Regions from separate parts of the Brachybacterium netajii genome, predicted to be linked through region 2. Evidence: riboswitches for the same ligand, from Rfam matches in the RefSeq annotation. Region 2 holds a riboswitch; each other region holds the start of a gene.
What was found. Region 2 has a riboswitch for thiamine pyrophosphate ahead of thiO (glycine oxidase ThiO). Riboswitches for the same ligand answer to the same signal wherever they lie in the genome.
Positions count from the first base shown of each region.

Region 1 (5,244 bases), on a different contig from region 2:
CGTGCGGCAGCCCATCGGGGAGACGTCCACGACGACGTCGGAGTGCTCGCGCATGTGCTCGGCCATCATGTGCTCGAGCGAATGGACGGTCTCCGACTCCAGGTGCGCGACGTTGGGCTGGGTGAAGCGCACGTCGAACTTCGTCAGCACGTCCCCGCCCGGCAGCTCCTTGCGGTCGGCGATGCGGAGGTACGGGGCGGCGACGGTGCGGTGGTCGAGGTTGAAGCTCTCGACGTTCATGCGCTGAGGCTGCGCGGGGGTCTGCTCGCCAGTCTGGTCGGGGGTCTGCTCGGTCATGGGTCCCTCCTCGGGATTCCGGTGCTCTGGACGGTCTGGATGGTCTCGATGATCACGCGGCCGCTCGGGTCGGCCGGTCGTCGGCTCGGCGCGGCCGGTCAGCGGCTCGATCGGGAGGTGCGTCCGCGCACGACGCCGACGAACTCCTGGCGGTCCTCGTCGTCCGCATCCCGCGGCCAGACGAGGGCGATCCGGGTGGGCGCGGCGTCGACGAGGGGACGGTGCACGGCGTCCTTGCGGTGGTGCAGCCGCGCGAGCGACAGCGGCATCCGGGCGTAGCCGACGCCGCTGGCCGCGACGGCGACGCGGGAGGCGGCGTCGTCCGGATCGGTCTGCGGCAGCTCGGTCTCCTCGACGAGGTCCTCCTCAGAAATCTCGTCGAGGAGGCTGAGCACGTGCTCGTCGCCGACGACGACCGCGGCCCGCTCCTCCCACAGCGCCACGACATGCAGGTCGTCGGCCGAGCGGGCGGCGGTCCCCGCGGGGTCGATCGGAAGCCGCACGAAGCACATGTCGACCTCGCCCTCGTCGAGCGCGGCGCGCTGACGGGAGGCGGGGACAGGGACGAGCTCGAGCCAGGCGCGGCGGCCGCCGGTCTTCCAGCGGCGCGCGAAGCGGTCGGGCTCGACGCCGGGCACGAAGCCGACGCGCAGGATGGGACGGGTCATGCCCCCAGCCTACGGGGCGCGGGCACCGGTCCGACGCGGCCGAGGACGCGCAGCAGATCCGGCGTGAAGCGGCGGGCGTCGGCGAGGTTCACCAGGTGGCTGCCATAGGCGAGGGTCTCCAGCCGTCCGTCGGCCGCGGCCGCTGCGAAGCGGCGCTCATGCAGCCGCAGCTGGTCGAAGCGGCCGTGCAGCCAGGTGACCGGGACCTCGACCCGATGCAGGTCCGCGAGCAGGTCGAGGGAGCCCACCGCCTCCATCGCCGGGGCGACCACCGCCGTGCTCGCCCGCCCGCCGCGGACGAGCGCGCGGGTGCCGGCGTCGCCGAGCAGGAACGGCAGCAGGCCGCCGCTGCCGTCGCGATGCCCGGGCATGCGGTCCAGGAGCATGATCGCGTGCCCGTAGGCGCGAGCGGCGGAGGGCGTCGGCTGGACCGCCGCGCCGCACAGCGTGAGCGAGGCGAGGCGGGCGGGCGCCTCGGCGGCGGCGTGCAGGGCGAGGAAGCCGCCGAGGGAGGAGCCGACCAGGTGCACCGTCGGCGCCATCGCGAGGTCGTGTCCGACGGAGCCGGCGGAGCCGTAGGAGCCCTCGGGGCCGTCGGAGCCTTCCGCGCGGCGATCGACGCGCGCCGCGGCCTCGTCGATCGCCGCGCGGATGGTCGCGATCGCTCCATCGAGGGTGAAGGTCTCGTCCTGCCGCGCGCCGTGGCCCGGGAGGTCGGGCGTCACGACCTCGTAGCCGGCCATCCGCAGCGAGGGCGCCTGGAGGTCCCACTGCGAGTGCGAGAGGCGCGTGCCGTGCACGAGGACGACGGCGGCGGGCCCGACGACGGCGGCTCCGACAGCGGCGGAGCCGCCGGAGGGACGGTCGACGGTGGGACGGTCGACGGAGGGGCGGTGCGCGAGGGCGGTGTCTGCGGTCACCCGAGCATTGTGCGCGACGACGGGGAACCCGCGTCCCCGTGACCGCATCCGTCACCGGCCGCGGTTAGATTGATCCGATGCCGAGCTACCGCATGCACCTGCCCATCGGCGACCTGCAGCCGGGGGCGACGCCGGCCGATGTGATGGAGCAGGCCGCGCTCGCGCTCGGCTCCCTGCACCTGGTGGAGCGGAAGGACGTCGAGGCGCCTCTCGTCGGCGGACGGCGCGTCGGACGCATCGTGCTGCGCTTCCTCGTGGACCCTCTCGCGGGCGGGCGCGAGGACGACGCCGCACGGCAGGCGCTGCACATGGTGATCGATCATCTCGAGCGCGGCACCGCGTTCGTCTCCCCCGCCTCCGCGATCCTCTTGACGCGCGGGGCGGGAGGGCGGTTCCGCCCGATCCCCTGGCGCTGAGCCCGCACGGATCAGACCCTCCCCTCGCCCGAAAGCCCAGGTCGGAAGCCTCTCGAGCCTCGTCGGCGAGCGCGCGGCGCACCGCCGCGCCCCGGTGTGGTAGACATTCGGGGACCCCACGGGGGCCCTCGGCAGAGGGCTGAGACCGGGCTGAGCCGCTCGGAACCGTCGAACCTGATCCGGTTAGCACCGGCGTAGGAAGAGAGGCCGCAGATGACTGTGCGCTCCCCCCTGTCCGAGCAGTATCCCTCGCATGCCCTGGACCATCTCGAGGACCTCGAGCATGGGATCCGGGTGCCCGTCACCCGCATCGATCTGGATCCCACGGGCGAGGTCCCCAACGACCCCGTCACGGTGTACCGGACGGCGGGTCCCGGGAGCGTCCCCGAGGAGGGGCTCGCGCCGATGCGCACCCCGTGGATCCTCGAGCGCGGCGACACCGAGGAGCATGCGGGCCGCGGGCGTCGCCTCGCCGACGACGGCCGTTCGGCCGTGCGCCGCGGTGCCCCGTCGCAGCAGTGGAAGGGCCGTCGTCCGGTCCCCCGGCGAGCGCTCCCGGGACGGACCGTCACGCAGATGCACTATGCGAGGCGCGGGGTGATCACCCCGGAGATGCGGTTCGTGGCGCTGCGTGAGGGCTGCGACGTGGAACTGGTGCGCTCCGAGGTCGCTGCGGGGCGCGCGATCATCCCGGCGAACGTCAACCACCCGGAGTCCGAGCCGATGATCATCGGCCGGGCGTTCCTGGTGAAGATCAACGCGAACATCGGCAACTCGGCGGTCACGAGCTCGATCGCGGAGGAGGTCGAGAAGCTGCAGTGGGCGTCCCGCTGGGGCGCGGACACGCTGATGGACCTGTCCACGGGCGACGACATCCACACCACCCGCGAATGGGTGATCCGCAATGCGCCGATCCCCATCGGCACGGTCCCGATCTACCAGGCGCTGGAGAAGGTCGACGGCGACGCCTCGGCGCTGACCTGGGAGATCTACCGGGACACCGTCATCGAGCAGTGCGAGCAGGGCGTGGACTACATGACCGTCCATGCGGGGGTGCTGCTGCGGTACGTGCCGCTGACGGCGGACCGGGTGACGGGGATCGTCTCGCGCGGCGGCTCGATCATGGCGGGCTGGTGCCTCGCGCATCATCAGGAGAACTTCCTGTACACGCACTTCGACGAGCTGTGCGAGATCTTCGCCCGCTACGACGTCGCGTTCTCGCTCGGGGACGGGCTGCGGCCCGGCTCCCTCGCCGATGCGAACGACGCCGCCCAGTTCGCGGAGCTCGACACCCTCGCCGAGCTCACCCATCGGGCCTGGGAGCACGACGTGCAGGTGATGGTCGAGGGTCCCGGGCACGTGCCGCTGCACATGGTGCGGGAGAACGTCGAGCGCCAGCAGGAGCTGTGCTCGGGCGCCCCCTTCTACACGCTGGGCCCGCTGGTCACGGACATCGCTCCGGGCTACGACCACATCACCTCGGCGATCGGGGCGACGGAGATCGCCCGCTACGGCACGGCGATGCTCTGCTACGTCACGCCGAAGGAGCATCTGGGCCTGCCGGATCGGGAGGATGTGCGCGCCGGGGTGATCACCTACAAGATCGCCGCGCATGCCGCGGACATCGCCAAGGGGCATCCGGGGGCGGCCGCACGGGATGCGGCGCTGTCGAAGGCCCGCTTCGAGTTCCGCTGGCGCGATCAGTTCGCGCTGGGGCTGGACCCGGAGACGGCCGAGTCGTTCCATGACGAGACGCTGCCGGCGGAGCCCGCGAAGACAGCGCACTTCTGCTCGATGTGCGGTCCGAAGTTCTGCTCGATGCGCATCTCGCAGGACATCCGCGACGCCTACGGCAGCGCGGAGGCACAGGTGGCGATCGCCGGGATGCAGGAGCGCAGCCGCGCCTTCGCCGCGCAGGGCGGAGCGATCTACCTGCCGGATCCGACGGTCGTCGGGGGCGATGCGAGCACTCCCCGACCCGCGTCGTGACCCGATCGTGACCGGAGCGACCGGGCGCTGACCGGATGCTGAGCACTCCCGGCGTCGGGAGCACTCTCGAGGCATGAGCCTGTCGACCGCCGCCTCGCAGTCCGCGCCGACCGTCGGCACCGTCCCCGGCACCACGGCGACGCACTGCCCGTACTGCGCCCTGCAGTGCGCGCAGTCGCTGAGCGTGGTGCCGGGCGCGGCGGCCGGCGGGTCCGGCGAGGTGACGGTCGACGGCCGCGACTTCCCGACGAACCTCGGGGGCCTGTGCCGCAAGGGCTGGACCAGCGCCGAGGTCCTCACGGCGCCCGATCGGATCCTGCATCCGCGGATCCGCACCGCGGACGGCGGCTTCCGCGACGCCTCCTGGGACGAGGCCCTCGATCTGATCGCCGGTCGGCTGCGCGAGATCCAGGAGCGCGACGGGGCCGACGGCGTCGCCGTGTTCGGCGGCGGCGGCCTCACGAACGAGAAGGCATATGCGCTGGGCAAGTTCACGCGCGTCACGCTGGGCTCCCGCTTCATCGACTACAACGGCCGCTTCTGCATGGCCGCCGCGGCGACCGCCTCGAACCGCTCGCTCGGCCTGGACCGGGGCCTCCCCTTCCCGCTCGCCGACCTCGGGGGCTCGGACTGCGTGGTCCTGCTGGGCTCCAACGTCGCTGCGACCATGCCGCCGTTCGTGCAGCATCTGGCGGGGGTGCGCGAGCGCGGCGGGCTGGTGGTGATGGATCCGCGCGCGTCCGCGACCGCGCGGCTCACGGCCGACGGCGGCGGCATCCATCTGGCCCCGGTCCCGGGCACTGACCTGGTGGTGCTGCTGGCGCTGATCCACATCGTGCTCGCCGAGGAGCTGTTCGACGCCGAGTACGTCGCCGCGCGCACCACGGGGATCGAGGCCCTCGCACGCTCCGTCGCCGCCTGGTGGCCCGAGCGCGCCGAGGGCGTGTGCGGGAT
Region 1 is NZ_JBSYXB010000001.1:33,373-38,616, forward strand. Features, by position in the region: gene ACXET9_RS00145 (S-ribosylhomocysteine lyase) at 1-297, opposite strand, end outside; gene ACXET9_RS00150 (LysR family transcriptional regulator substrate-binding protein) at 396-965, opposite strand; gene ACXET9_RS00155 (alpha/beta fold hydrolase) at 962-1,885, opposite strand; gene ACXET9_RS00160 (hypothetical protein) at 1,963-2,301, shown strand; TPP riboswitch at 2,411-2,520, shown strand; gene thiC (phosphomethylpyrimidine synthase ThiC) at 2,515-4,290, shown strand; gene ACXET9_RS00170 (molybdopterin oxidoreductase family protein) at 4,364-5,244, shown strand, end outside.
Region 1: another riboswitch for thiamine pyrophosphate. It lies ahead of thiC (phosphomethylpyrimidine synthase ThiC); the one in region 2 lies ahead of thiO (glycine oxidase ThiO).

Region 2 (5,244 bases):
GGCGCTCGAGCGCCCGAGCGGAGCGGACCCCGCCCTGGCAGTACAGGACGACCTCGCCGCCGCCGACGCCGCCGGGCAGCGCCGCCTCCCCCTGCTCGAGGAGGTCGCCGAGGGGGATGTTCACGGCCCCGGCGATCGCCCCGGCCTGCACCTCCCAGGGCTCGCGGACGTCGATCAGGGTGATCGCCGCACCGACGCCTCCGGCCGCACTCCCGTCGGCCGCGGCGCCGTCGGCCCTGAGGAGCGCGCGCAGGGCGGGGACGTCGAGGGTCTCGTCGGGCGCGGGGCCGCCGATGCGGCAGGCGGGGTCCGCGGCCGGCGGGATCGACACCGCGGTCGCCGCGGGACGCGCGGGGTCGCGCTCGATGCGGAGCGTGCGGGTGCTCGAGGTGTCCTCGTCCCACAGCATGAGGCGGCCGACGAGCGGATCGCCGGTGCCCGTGACCAGCTGGACGACCTGCGAGGCCATGACCGTGCCGATCAGGCCGGGCAGCGTGCCGAGCACCCCGGCCTCCGCGCAGGAGGGCGCCTCCCCGGGCGCGGGCGGCTCGGGGAAGACGTCGCGGTAGTGGGCGCCGCGGCCCGGCCAGAACACGCTGACCTGGCCGTGGTGGCGGAGGATCGCACCCCACACCACGGGCACGCCGGTGATCTCGCTGGCGTCGGCGACGAGATACCGGGTGGCGAAGTTGTCGGCGCCGTCGAGCACGAGGTCGTAGCCGCGCATCAGCTCGACGACGTTGTCGGCGCTGAGCCGCATCCGATGCGTCTCGACCTGCACGTCGGGGTTGATGCGGGCGACGGCCGCGGCGGCCGAGTCGACCTTCGCCATGCCGAGCACATCGGTGCCGTGGATGACCTGGCGGTGCAGGTTCGAGAGGTCCACGACGTCGTCGTCGACGATGCCGAGCGCACCGATGCCGATGCCCGCGAGGTACTGCAGGGCGGGCGTGCCGAGGCCGCCGGCGCCGACGACGAGCACCCGCGCGGCGCCGAGGCGGCGCTGGCCGACGGTGCCGATGCGGGCGAGGGTGATCTGGCGGCGGTAGCGCTCGATCTGCGCGGGGGTCAGCTCGGGACCGGGCTCGACCAGGGGCGGGAGGCTCACAGCGACTCCGCCTCCCGTCCGTTCGCGGCCCCGTCGACCGGGGCGATCAGTCCCTCGAAGGCGCTCGAGGCGCGGGCGAGGCGTCGGCGCGGGATGCGTCCGGCGCCCGCGGCGGCCCGGCCCGCACGGACCGCGAGGTCCATGGCGCGGGCCATCGCCTCCGGGTCCTGAGCACGGGTCACGGCGGAGGCCGCGAGGACGGCCGAGCAGCCGAGCTCCATCGCCAGGGCCGCGTCCGAGGCGGTGCCGATGCCGGCGTCGAGCACGACGGGCACGCCCGCGCGCTCGCAGATCAGCTCGATGCTGTGCGGGTTGAGGATCCCCAGGCCCGTGCCGATGGGCGAGCCCAGCGGCATCACGGCCGCGGCGCCCGCATCCTCGAGCCGACGGGCGAGCGCCGGATCGTCGGTCGTGTACGGCAGGACGGTGAAGCCGCGCCGGACGAGCTCCTCGGTCGCCTCGTACAGCTCGACGCCGTCGGGCAGGAGCGTGTCCTCGTCGGCGATGACCTCGAGCTTGATCCAGTCGGTCTCGAGCGCCTCGCGGGCGAGCTCGGCGGTGAGGATCGCATCGCGGGCGCTGTAGCAGCCGGCGGTGTTCGGCAGCACCCGGATCCCCAGGCGCCGGATCATCGCGAACACCGAGTTGCCGGTCGACGCCGAGAAGCGGCGCATCGCGACCGTGGTCAGGGCGGTGCCGGAGGCGACCAGCGCGCGCTCGAGGGCCGCGAGGTCGGTCGCGCCGCCGGTGCCCATGATGAGCCGCGAGGCGAGGGCCTCCCCGGCGATGACCAGCGGATCCTCGACCGCGGCGGGTGCGGTGGTGGTGCTCATGCTCAGCCTCCCTGGACAGCGGTGACGAACTCGCAGCGGACCCCGGCGCTCAGCGGCGTCGCGGCCCAGCGGCTGCGGGGGACGACGGCGTCGTCGAGCGCGACGGCGACGCCGAGCGCCCCGCCGTCGGCCGCGCGGCCGTCCTCCCCGACCTCCTGGCCGAGGCGCTCGGCCACGAGATCGCGGACGGTCCAGATCGCGGGGACCTCGGCCTCCTCGGCGTTGACGGTCAGGGCGATGGTCGTGGGGCTCATCGGGCCTCCTCCAGGACGGGGGTGAAGCGGTCGGGCCGGACGGCGTCCAGCTGGTCGGCATGCTCGGCGGCGAGATCAGGGGCGAGATCAGAGGCGGTATCAGCGCCGTCGACGAGGTCGGCGGTGCGCTGCGCGGCCCACGCCGACAGCAGGATCCCGTGGCGGTGGTAGCCGGTGGAGACGATCACGCGGGGATCCTCGGGGGCGGCGCCCAGCAGCGGCAGGTCGTCGGGGGTGCCGGGGCGGTCGCGGGTCGTGACCTCGATCAGCTCCGTCTCCCGGATCGCCGGGAGGATCTCGGCCGCGTCCTGCAGCAGCTGGAGCACCCCGCCCGCGGACGTCCCCGCGAGATCGTCCTCGCGGCTGGTCGCGCCGAGCACGAGGGTGCGGTCGTCGCGCGGGACCAGGTAGACGGGACGCCCCCGGACGATCGCCCGGACCGTCCGCCCCACCAGGTTCTCCTCCCCCGGCAGCAGCAGGCTCTCGGGGACCCGCAGGCGCAGGATGTCCCCGCGCACCGGCCGCATCGCCAGGTCGAGGGACCGGTGGGGCCCGTCGATCCCGGGAACGCCGAGCCCGGCGGCGAGGATGACCCTGTCGACCCGGCCGCCGGTGCCGTCGAGGATTCCGGCGATCGCGTCGACGCGGCCCTCGCGGATCGTGATCGCGGGGCCGTCGGGCCCGTCGGACTCCAGATCGGCGCGGACGGCGGCGGCGAGGCGGCGCGGATCGACCTGGTGGTCGCGCTCGAGGAGCACGCCGCCGCTGATGCCGCGCAGCAGCGCGCCCTCCTCGCGGCGGGCCTCGGCGCCCGTCAGCTCCCGCACCGCGGCGCCGTTGCTCCGCTGGACCCGGGCGAGGTCGTGCAGGGCCGCGAGATCCCCCGCCTCGCGGCCGACGACGAGCGTCGAGGCGTCGCGATAGCCGGGATCCGGCAGCGGGTCCGCGCCGTCGGCGATCCGGGCGGCGCTGCGCTCGGCCAGACGGGCCGCGAGCGCGCGATGATCCTGCTCGGCCTCCCGCATGATCCGCCACAGCGGCCCCTGGCCGTACTGCATCTCGGCGGCGGGGGCGAGCATCCCGGCGGCGGCGAAGGTGGCCTGCTCGGCGACCCCCGTCGACCGGAGCTCGACGCGATGGCCGCGACGACGCAGCTCATGCGCGGTGAGCAGGCCGACGATGCCCGCTCCGATGATGACGACACGCTCCACAGGCGCATTCCTCCTGACGACGGCATGATCCGCATCCAGTGCTGGTGGTCGGCGCCTCGCGCCCTCTCAGCCCGCGCATCGGGCTCCCACGGAACCCCTCGATCCTACGCCGCGCCCGCGATCGGCGGCCGGGACGTCCGGACGGGCGGCGACGTGCCGGCAGGGCAGCCGACGACCTGCCGGCGGGGCGGCCGACGGCGGAACGTCCGACGCCGACGGGTGGACGCTGTGCGACCCTGTGCGGATGAATGCAGATCAGCAGCCCCCCACACGCCGGCGCGCGACCCGCGACGAGACCGGCGACCGACGTCGCGCCGCGCTCGCCGACGCCCGCCTGTACGTGTGCGTGGACCTCTCCCGCGGCCTCGAGGGGCTCCTCGAGTTCGCCGAGGCGGCGTTCCGCGGCGGCGTCGACATCCTGCAGGTGCGCGACAAGGGCGCCGAGGCCCGCGCCGAGGTCGAGGCGCTGCGCGCGCTGCGACCGATCGCCGACGCCCACGGGGCGCTGCTGGCCGCCAACGACCGCGCCGACGTCGCCGTCCTCGCGGGCGTCGACGTCCTGCACCTCGGCCAGGGCGATCTGACCACCGAGGACGCCCGCGCGCTCGTCGGCCCCGACGTCCTCATCGGACGCTCCACCCGCACCCCCGAGCAGCTGCATGCGGCCGACGACGATCCCGGCATCGACTACTTCTGCACCGGCCCCGTCTGGGCGACGCCCACGAAGCCCGGCCGCGAGCCCGTCGGCCTCGAGCTGCCCCGCGAGGCCGCCGCGCGCGAGGACGCCGCGAAGCCGTTCTTCGCGATCGGCGGGGTCGACGTCGAGCGCGTCCCCGAGGTCCTCTCCACCGGCGCCGACCGCATCGTCGTGGTGCGCGCCGTGACCGAGGCGGAGGACCCCGAGGCCGCCGCCCGAGCGCTGCGGGAGGCGCTCGGCGCCGGCTGACGCTCCCTCCGTTCCACCGCTCCCACGCCCTGCGCCGGGGGACGACAATGGGGTGACCGCCGCCGTCCGCGCGAAGGAGATCCCCCATGGTTGCCCGTCCCGCCCCGTCCCCGGACCTGCCGACGGACCCGCCCCGGGACCTGCCGACGAACCGGTCCCTCGACCTGAACGCGGATCTCGGCGAGGGCTGGGGCGCCTGGTCGATGGGCGACGACGAGGCCATGCTCGACGTCGTGACCACGGCGAACATCGCCTGCGGCGGGCATGCCGGGGACCCCTCGACGATGCGTCGGGCCGTCCGCGGGGCCCATGAGCGGGGCGTCGCGATCACCGCGCACGTCGCCTATCCGGACCTCCAGGGCTTCGGCCGACGCTTCGTCGACATCGCCCCCGCCGAGCTCACCGACCAGGTGATCGCGCAGACCGGGAGCCTGCTGGCGATCGCCGGGGCCGTCGGCGCGCAGGTCGTCGGCGTGAAGCCCCATGGCGCCCTCTACTCGGCGATCGCGCACCATGAGGCGCAGGCCGAGGCCGTCGTGACGGCGCTGCGCGAGCTCAGCGGACTCAGCAGTCTCAGCGGACTCGACGAAACCGGCGGTGCGCTGCAGCTGGTCGCGGCCCCGGGTTCGGTCGTCGCGCAGAAGGCCGAGGCGGCGGGTCTCGAGGTCGTCCTAGAGGGCTTCGCCGACCGCGCCTACCGGGCCGACGGCACCCTCGTCCCGCGGCGCGAACCGGGCGCGGTGCTCCTGGACCCCGAGGCCGTCGCCGCGCAGGCCATCGAGCTTGCGCTGCGCGGGCGGGCACGCGTGCACGGCAGCACGAGCTGGGTCGACGTCCCCTGCCGGAGCATCTGCCTGCACGGAGACACCCCGGGCGCGGTCGCGCTCGCCCG
Region 2 is NZ_JBSYXB010000003.1:270,095-275,338, reverse strand. Features, by position in the region: gene moeB (molybdopterin-synthase adenylyltransferase MoeB) at 1-1,108, opposite strand, end outside; gene ACXET9_RS08515 (thiazole synthase) at 1,105-1,941, opposite strand; gene thiS (sulfur carrier protein ThiS) at 1,944-2,195, opposite strand; gene thiO (glycine oxidase ThiO) at 2,192-3,406, opposite strand; TPP riboswitch at 3,401-3,506, opposite strand; gene thiE (thiamine phosphate synthase) at 3,651-4,352, shown strand; gene ACXET9_RS08495 (LamB/YcsF family protein) at 4,439-5,244, shown strand, end outside.

Region 3 (5,244 bases), on a different contig from region 2:
ATCCCGCGCAGCGTCCGCGCGGTGACGATCGTCTCCCACCGTCGGCCCAGGTGCCCGGCGCGCACGAGCGCGCTGACCCCGGCGGCGACGGGTCGCGCCGGCCAGCGCAGGCGCCCGCCGAGGGCGTCGCCGAGGGCCGTCACGTCGACGCTCCCGAGGGCGAGCACGCCGGGGGCGACGAAGGCGCTGATCCGGGCGGCCTCCTTCAGACCCACGAGCCAGGCCTCCCCGGAGAGCGCCGGGGCGTCCCCGAGCAGGGCGGTGGTCCAGGCCAGGCTCGCGGCCGAGAGCAGCACCGGGGCCATCCGCAGGGCCGCGCCCCGCAGGGTGCGGATCGCCGCCGGCGCCAGCAGGACCGTGGGGAGCAGGGCGAGCAGACCGCCCTGCCAGGTCTGGACCCCGAAGGAGCCGATCGCCGCGAGGATCCCGATGAGCGAGAGCGTCAGCGGGTTCAGCGCGTCCGCGGGGATCCGGGGCCGACGGACCACCGGCAGGATCCGGCGGTCGGGCCCCGCGCCCGTCGTGGACTCCTGCTCCGTCTCCGTCGCGGTCGAGGGGCCGGGGAGGTCGAGGCGGTGCTGGGCCGCGGCGGCGAGATGCTCGTCATGGGTCGCGGCGAGGATCGCGCAGCCGGTGCCGGCGGCCTCGTGCAGCAGGGCGAGGACGGCCGCGCGCCGCTCGGGATCGAGACCGACCGTCGGCTCGTCGAGGACCAGGAGCCGGGGCCTCTGGGCGAGCGCCGCGACGATCGCGAGGCGGCGCTGCTCGCCGCCGGAGAGGGTGTACGGGTTCGCCGCGGCGAGCGGGGCCAGGCCGGCGGTCTCCAGGAGCCGGTCGGCGAGGGCGGGCTCGTCGGCCCAGGGGGAGGCGAGGATCTCCTCGCGGACGCTCGTGGCGAGGAAGGAGTGCTCGGGGTTCTGCGGCACCCAGGCGATCTGCCGGCCCTCGGGGCGGTCGACGGTGCCCGTCGCCGGGGCGTCCAGGCCCAGCAGCACCCGCAGCAGGCTGGTCTTCCCGCTGCCGCTGGGACCTCCCAGGACGGTGAGGGACCCGGCGCGCACCTCCAGCGCGAGATCCTCGACCAGAGTGCCGGGCCGCCCGTCGCGGCGTGCGATGGCGACGCCGTCGAGGGCTGCGACGACCTCGCCCGTCGTGACCGCCTCCAGCGGGCGGGCGGCGGGGAGGAATCCGCCGGTGCTCGCACCGTTCGCGACGACCGCACCGCTCGCGCCGACCGCGGCGGGGCGCGGTGCGGCCGAGCGTGCGGCGAGCAGCTCCGGATGCGCGGCGATGACCTGCTCCGGATCGCCGTCGGCGAGCACGCGGGCGCCCTCGCCGAGCACGATCATGCGATCGACGCGGGAGGCCCAGGGGGCGACGTCGTGGTCGGCGACGACCAGGGTGGTGCCCTCCGCGGAGGCGAGGACGGCCCGCCGGACGGCCTCGGCCGTCGCCGCGTCGAGCATCGAGGTCGGCTCGTCCAGCAGGAGGGCTCCGGGGGAGAGGGCGAGCGCTCCCGCCAGCGCGATGCGCTGCTGCTGGCCGCCGGAGGCGTCGAGCGGGGCCCGCGAGGAGTCGACGTCGACGTCGGCCGCGACGAGGGCGGCGGCCGCGCGGACGGCGATCTCCTCGCGGTCCAGCGCCGCGTTCTCCGGACCGAAGGCGGCCTCGCGGCCGACGTTCGCGGCGATCAGCGCGTTCGCCGGGTTCTGCAGCAGCAGGGCCCGCTCCCCGGGGCGGGAGGCCGCCGGGGCGACCCCGGCGAGCTCCCCGGCCTCGGGATCGAGCAGGCCCGCGAGGGCCCGCAGCACGGTCGACTTCCCGCTGCCGCTGGCTCCCGCCAGCAGGACCCGCTGGCCGGAGGGGATGGTGAGGGACAGATCCCGGACCGTCGGATCCGGTCGCGACTGCGGACGCCAGGTCAGGCCCCGCAGCTCCAGGGAGGTCATCCGCCGAGGGCCCCGGTGCTCTCGCGGGAGCCGTCGCCCGCGGCATCCCGGTCGGTGCGGAGCGCGGCGAGCCGGGCCTCGGCATGCTCCTTCCCGGCGGGGAGGGCGTCGAGCGCCCCGGTCGCCGCGAGGGCGCGCACGATGACCCAGCCCAGCAGGCCGCAGGCGAGGGCGCCGGAGATGAGGGCGGCGCCGAGCAGGGCGATCGCGAAGGACCAGCCCATCTCGGGGTAGTAGGCGAAGCGCTCGTACACCCATTCGAGGGCCGCGGAGAGCACGCCGCCGAGGATCGCGACCGGCAGCGTGAAGCGGCGGTAGCGGAAGACGGCGAAGGCGAGCTCGATGCCCGCGCCCTGCAGGACGCCGGAGACGATGGTGCCCCAGCCCCACTGCCCGCCCAGCAGCATCTCGAGGGAGGCGGCGATGAGCTCGGCCAGCAGCGCCGCGCCGGGCTTGCGCACGACGAGCCCGGCGATCATCGCGGGCAGGAACCAGATGCCCATGAGCAGGCCCTCGGCGGGGCGGAACAGGGCGGTGAGCGGGCCGATGAGGCTGTACAGCGCCCCATAGCCCAGGAACGCGACGCCGAAGGCGGCGCCGATGGCGACGGTGACCAGGAGGTCCACGGTGCGGAAACGGTTCATCTCAGACTCCTTCCACGAACGGAAGGGGCGCAGGCGATCCCGGGCGCCGGACGGACCGTGCGCGCGCCGCGCGCCGGAGCGCACGACGTGGATCTCCCGCGGAAATCCCGACTCCCTACGCCGGTGTGAACCGGATCAGGTTCGAGGGTCTGCGCACTGCTGCGCACTCTCAGCACCCGGATGGTGCTCCCCTGTCAGTTGGATGACCGCCTGCGAGCATACCGCAGAGCGACTGCTCGAGGCATGCCGCTCGGGCCGCCGCGCAGCGCCCCGAGCATCCTCAGCGGCGGGAGCGGATCGCCTGGTCGACGGCCTCCGCGGTCGCCTGCGGGTCCTCGGGGGAGAGCAGGAAGTGCGTGCCCTCACGGCCGATGATCTCGACCATGGTGCCGGAGCGGGTGACGAGCAGGCGGTAGGGCTCCCGGGAGTCCCCGGTGGTGAACACGCGCCGGGAGCCGACGGGACGCAGCTCCTCGGGGGTCGAGGACAGCGCCCGTCCGCGCCGCCAGCCGTAGCCGCCGACGGTCGCGCCGACCCGCTCCGCGGGGATCTCGCGGAGCTGGACGGTGCGGAACTGCTCGAGGGGCCAGGGCCGCATCGGCAGGAAGCCGCCGAGGCTCACGGTCACCCCGTGCTCGTCGACGATGAACCGGGTGCTCTGGTTCATCCAGGTCCAGGCCGCGAGCAGGACGAACACGCCCATCGACGCGATCAGCAGGGCGGGCGTCGCCAGCGCGGGGCGCAGCGAGATCACGACGGTGGCCGCGGCGCCCGCGACCAGCGTCATCCCGATGCGCGTCCAGCCCACGGCCGTCGGCCGCGTGCGACCGACGTAGAAGGGGGCCTCGGGCCTCATCGGGCGGTCACCAGATGCTCACGCGATCCTCGGGGGCGCGGTGCATGCCGTCGCCCTCGACGATCCCGAAGGCCTCGTGGAACTCCGTCAGGTGGCCGGCGGTGATGTTGCAGCGGAACTCCGCGGGGGAGTGCGGGTCGGTCGCGAGCTGCTGGATCGCCGCCTGCCGGCGGTACTTCGCGCGCCACACGGTCGCCCAGGACAGGAACACGCGCTGCAGCCCGGTGAAGCCATCGAGCTCCTCGGCGGCGGCCTCGCCGGCCGTCGCGCGGTACGCCTTGACGGCGATCGAGAGACCGCCGAGGTCTCCGATGTTCTCGCCGATCGTGAGCGCGCCGTTGACGCGATGCTCGTCCTCGAGGGACCGCGGGCTGAGCTCGGAGAACTGGGCGATGAGCGAGCCGGTGCGCTCCTCGAAGGCGGCCCGGTCCTCGTCGGTCCACCAGGACGCGAGGTTGCCGTCGCCGTCGTACTTCGAGCCCTGGTCGTCGAAGCCGTGGCCGATCTCGTGGCCGATGACCGCACCGATCCCGCCGAAGTTCACGGCGTCGTCGGCATCGGCGTCGAAGAACGGGGGCTGCAGGATCGCCGCGGGGAAGACGATCTCGTTGGCGCCCGGATTGTAGTAGGCGTTGACCGTCTGCGGGGTCATGTGCCATTCGTCCGGGTCGATCGGCCCGCCGACCTTCGCGAAGTCGAAGGCGGCGTCGGCCAGGCGCACGGCGCGCACGGAGGCGACGAGGTCCCCGGGGACGACCTCGAGGTCCTCGTAGGTGCGCCAGCGGTCCGGGTAGCCGATCTTCGGCGTGAACTTCTCGAGCTTCTCGAGGGCCTTCTCGCGGGTGGCCGGGGTCATCCACTCCAGCCGCGAGATCGAGGCCCGGTAGGCGTCCACGAGCGCGTCCACGAGGGCGCCCATGCGCTCCTTGTGGGCGGCGGGGAAGTGGCGGCCGACGTACTCGCGGCCGATCGCGAAGCCGAGCGCGCCCTCCACGAGGCCGACGCCGCGCTTCCAGCGCGCCCGCAGCTCCTCGGTGCCGGACAGGACGGTGCCGTGGAAGGCGAAGTCCTCGGCCACCAGCGCCTCGTCGAGGTAGGGGGCGTAGGAGGAGACGGTGTGCAGCGCGAGCCAGGCGCGCAGCACCGCGAGGTCCTCGCCGGCGAGGAGCTCGGCGGCGGGGGCGACGTACTCGGGCTGTCCGATCGAGACGACCTCGAGCGCGGCGGCCGGCGCCGCGGTGCCCTCGAGGAAGGCATCCCAGGGGAAGGACGGGGCGAGCTCGGCGCGAGCGGCGGCATCCATGGGGTTGTAGGAGAGCTCGCGGTCGCGCAGGCGCACGACGTCGACGTGGCAGGCCGCCAGCCGCGTCTCGAAGCCCATGACGGTCGCGGCGAGCTCCGCGGCGTCGCCGGCGGGCAGGCCCTCCCGTCCGGGAAGGCCGACGAGCTCGGCGAGGCGCTCGAGGTGGCCGACGTAGGCCTCGCGGATCTCGGCGTAGGCGTCCTCGCGGTAGTAGGACTCGTCGGGCAGGCCCAGGCCGGCCTGGTGGATCTTCACCTGGTAGCGGGTGGAGTCGCGATCGTCGGTCCACACGTAGGCGGCCAGCGGGGCGGTGCCGGCGGCGGCGGAGCCGGTCAGGCGGATGAGCGCCTCGAGGCTGTCCGCGCCGAGGACCTCGGCGAGCAGGGGCTCGAGCGGGGCGGTGCCGGCGGCCTCGATGGCCTCGGTGTCCATGAAGGCGCGGTAGAGCGCGCCGACCTTCTCGAGGTCGGTCGCGGGGGCTGCGTCCTCGGG
Region 3 is NZ_JBSYXB010000001.1:175,166-180,409, reverse strand. Features, by position in the region: gene ACXET9_RS00815 (ATP-binding cassette domain-containing protein) at 1-1,949, opposite strand, end outside; gene ACXET9_RS00810 (ECF transporter S component) at 1,946-2,593, opposite strand; TPP riboswitch at 2,689-2,796, opposite strand; gene ACXET9_RS00805 (hypothetical protein) at 2,874-3,449, opposite strand; gene ACXET9_RS00800 (M13 family metallopeptidase) at 3,457-5,244, opposite strand, start outside.
Region 3: another riboswitch for thiamine pyrophosphate. It lies ahead of ACXET9_RS00810 (ECF transporter S component); the one in region 2 lies ahead of thiO (glycine oxidase ThiO).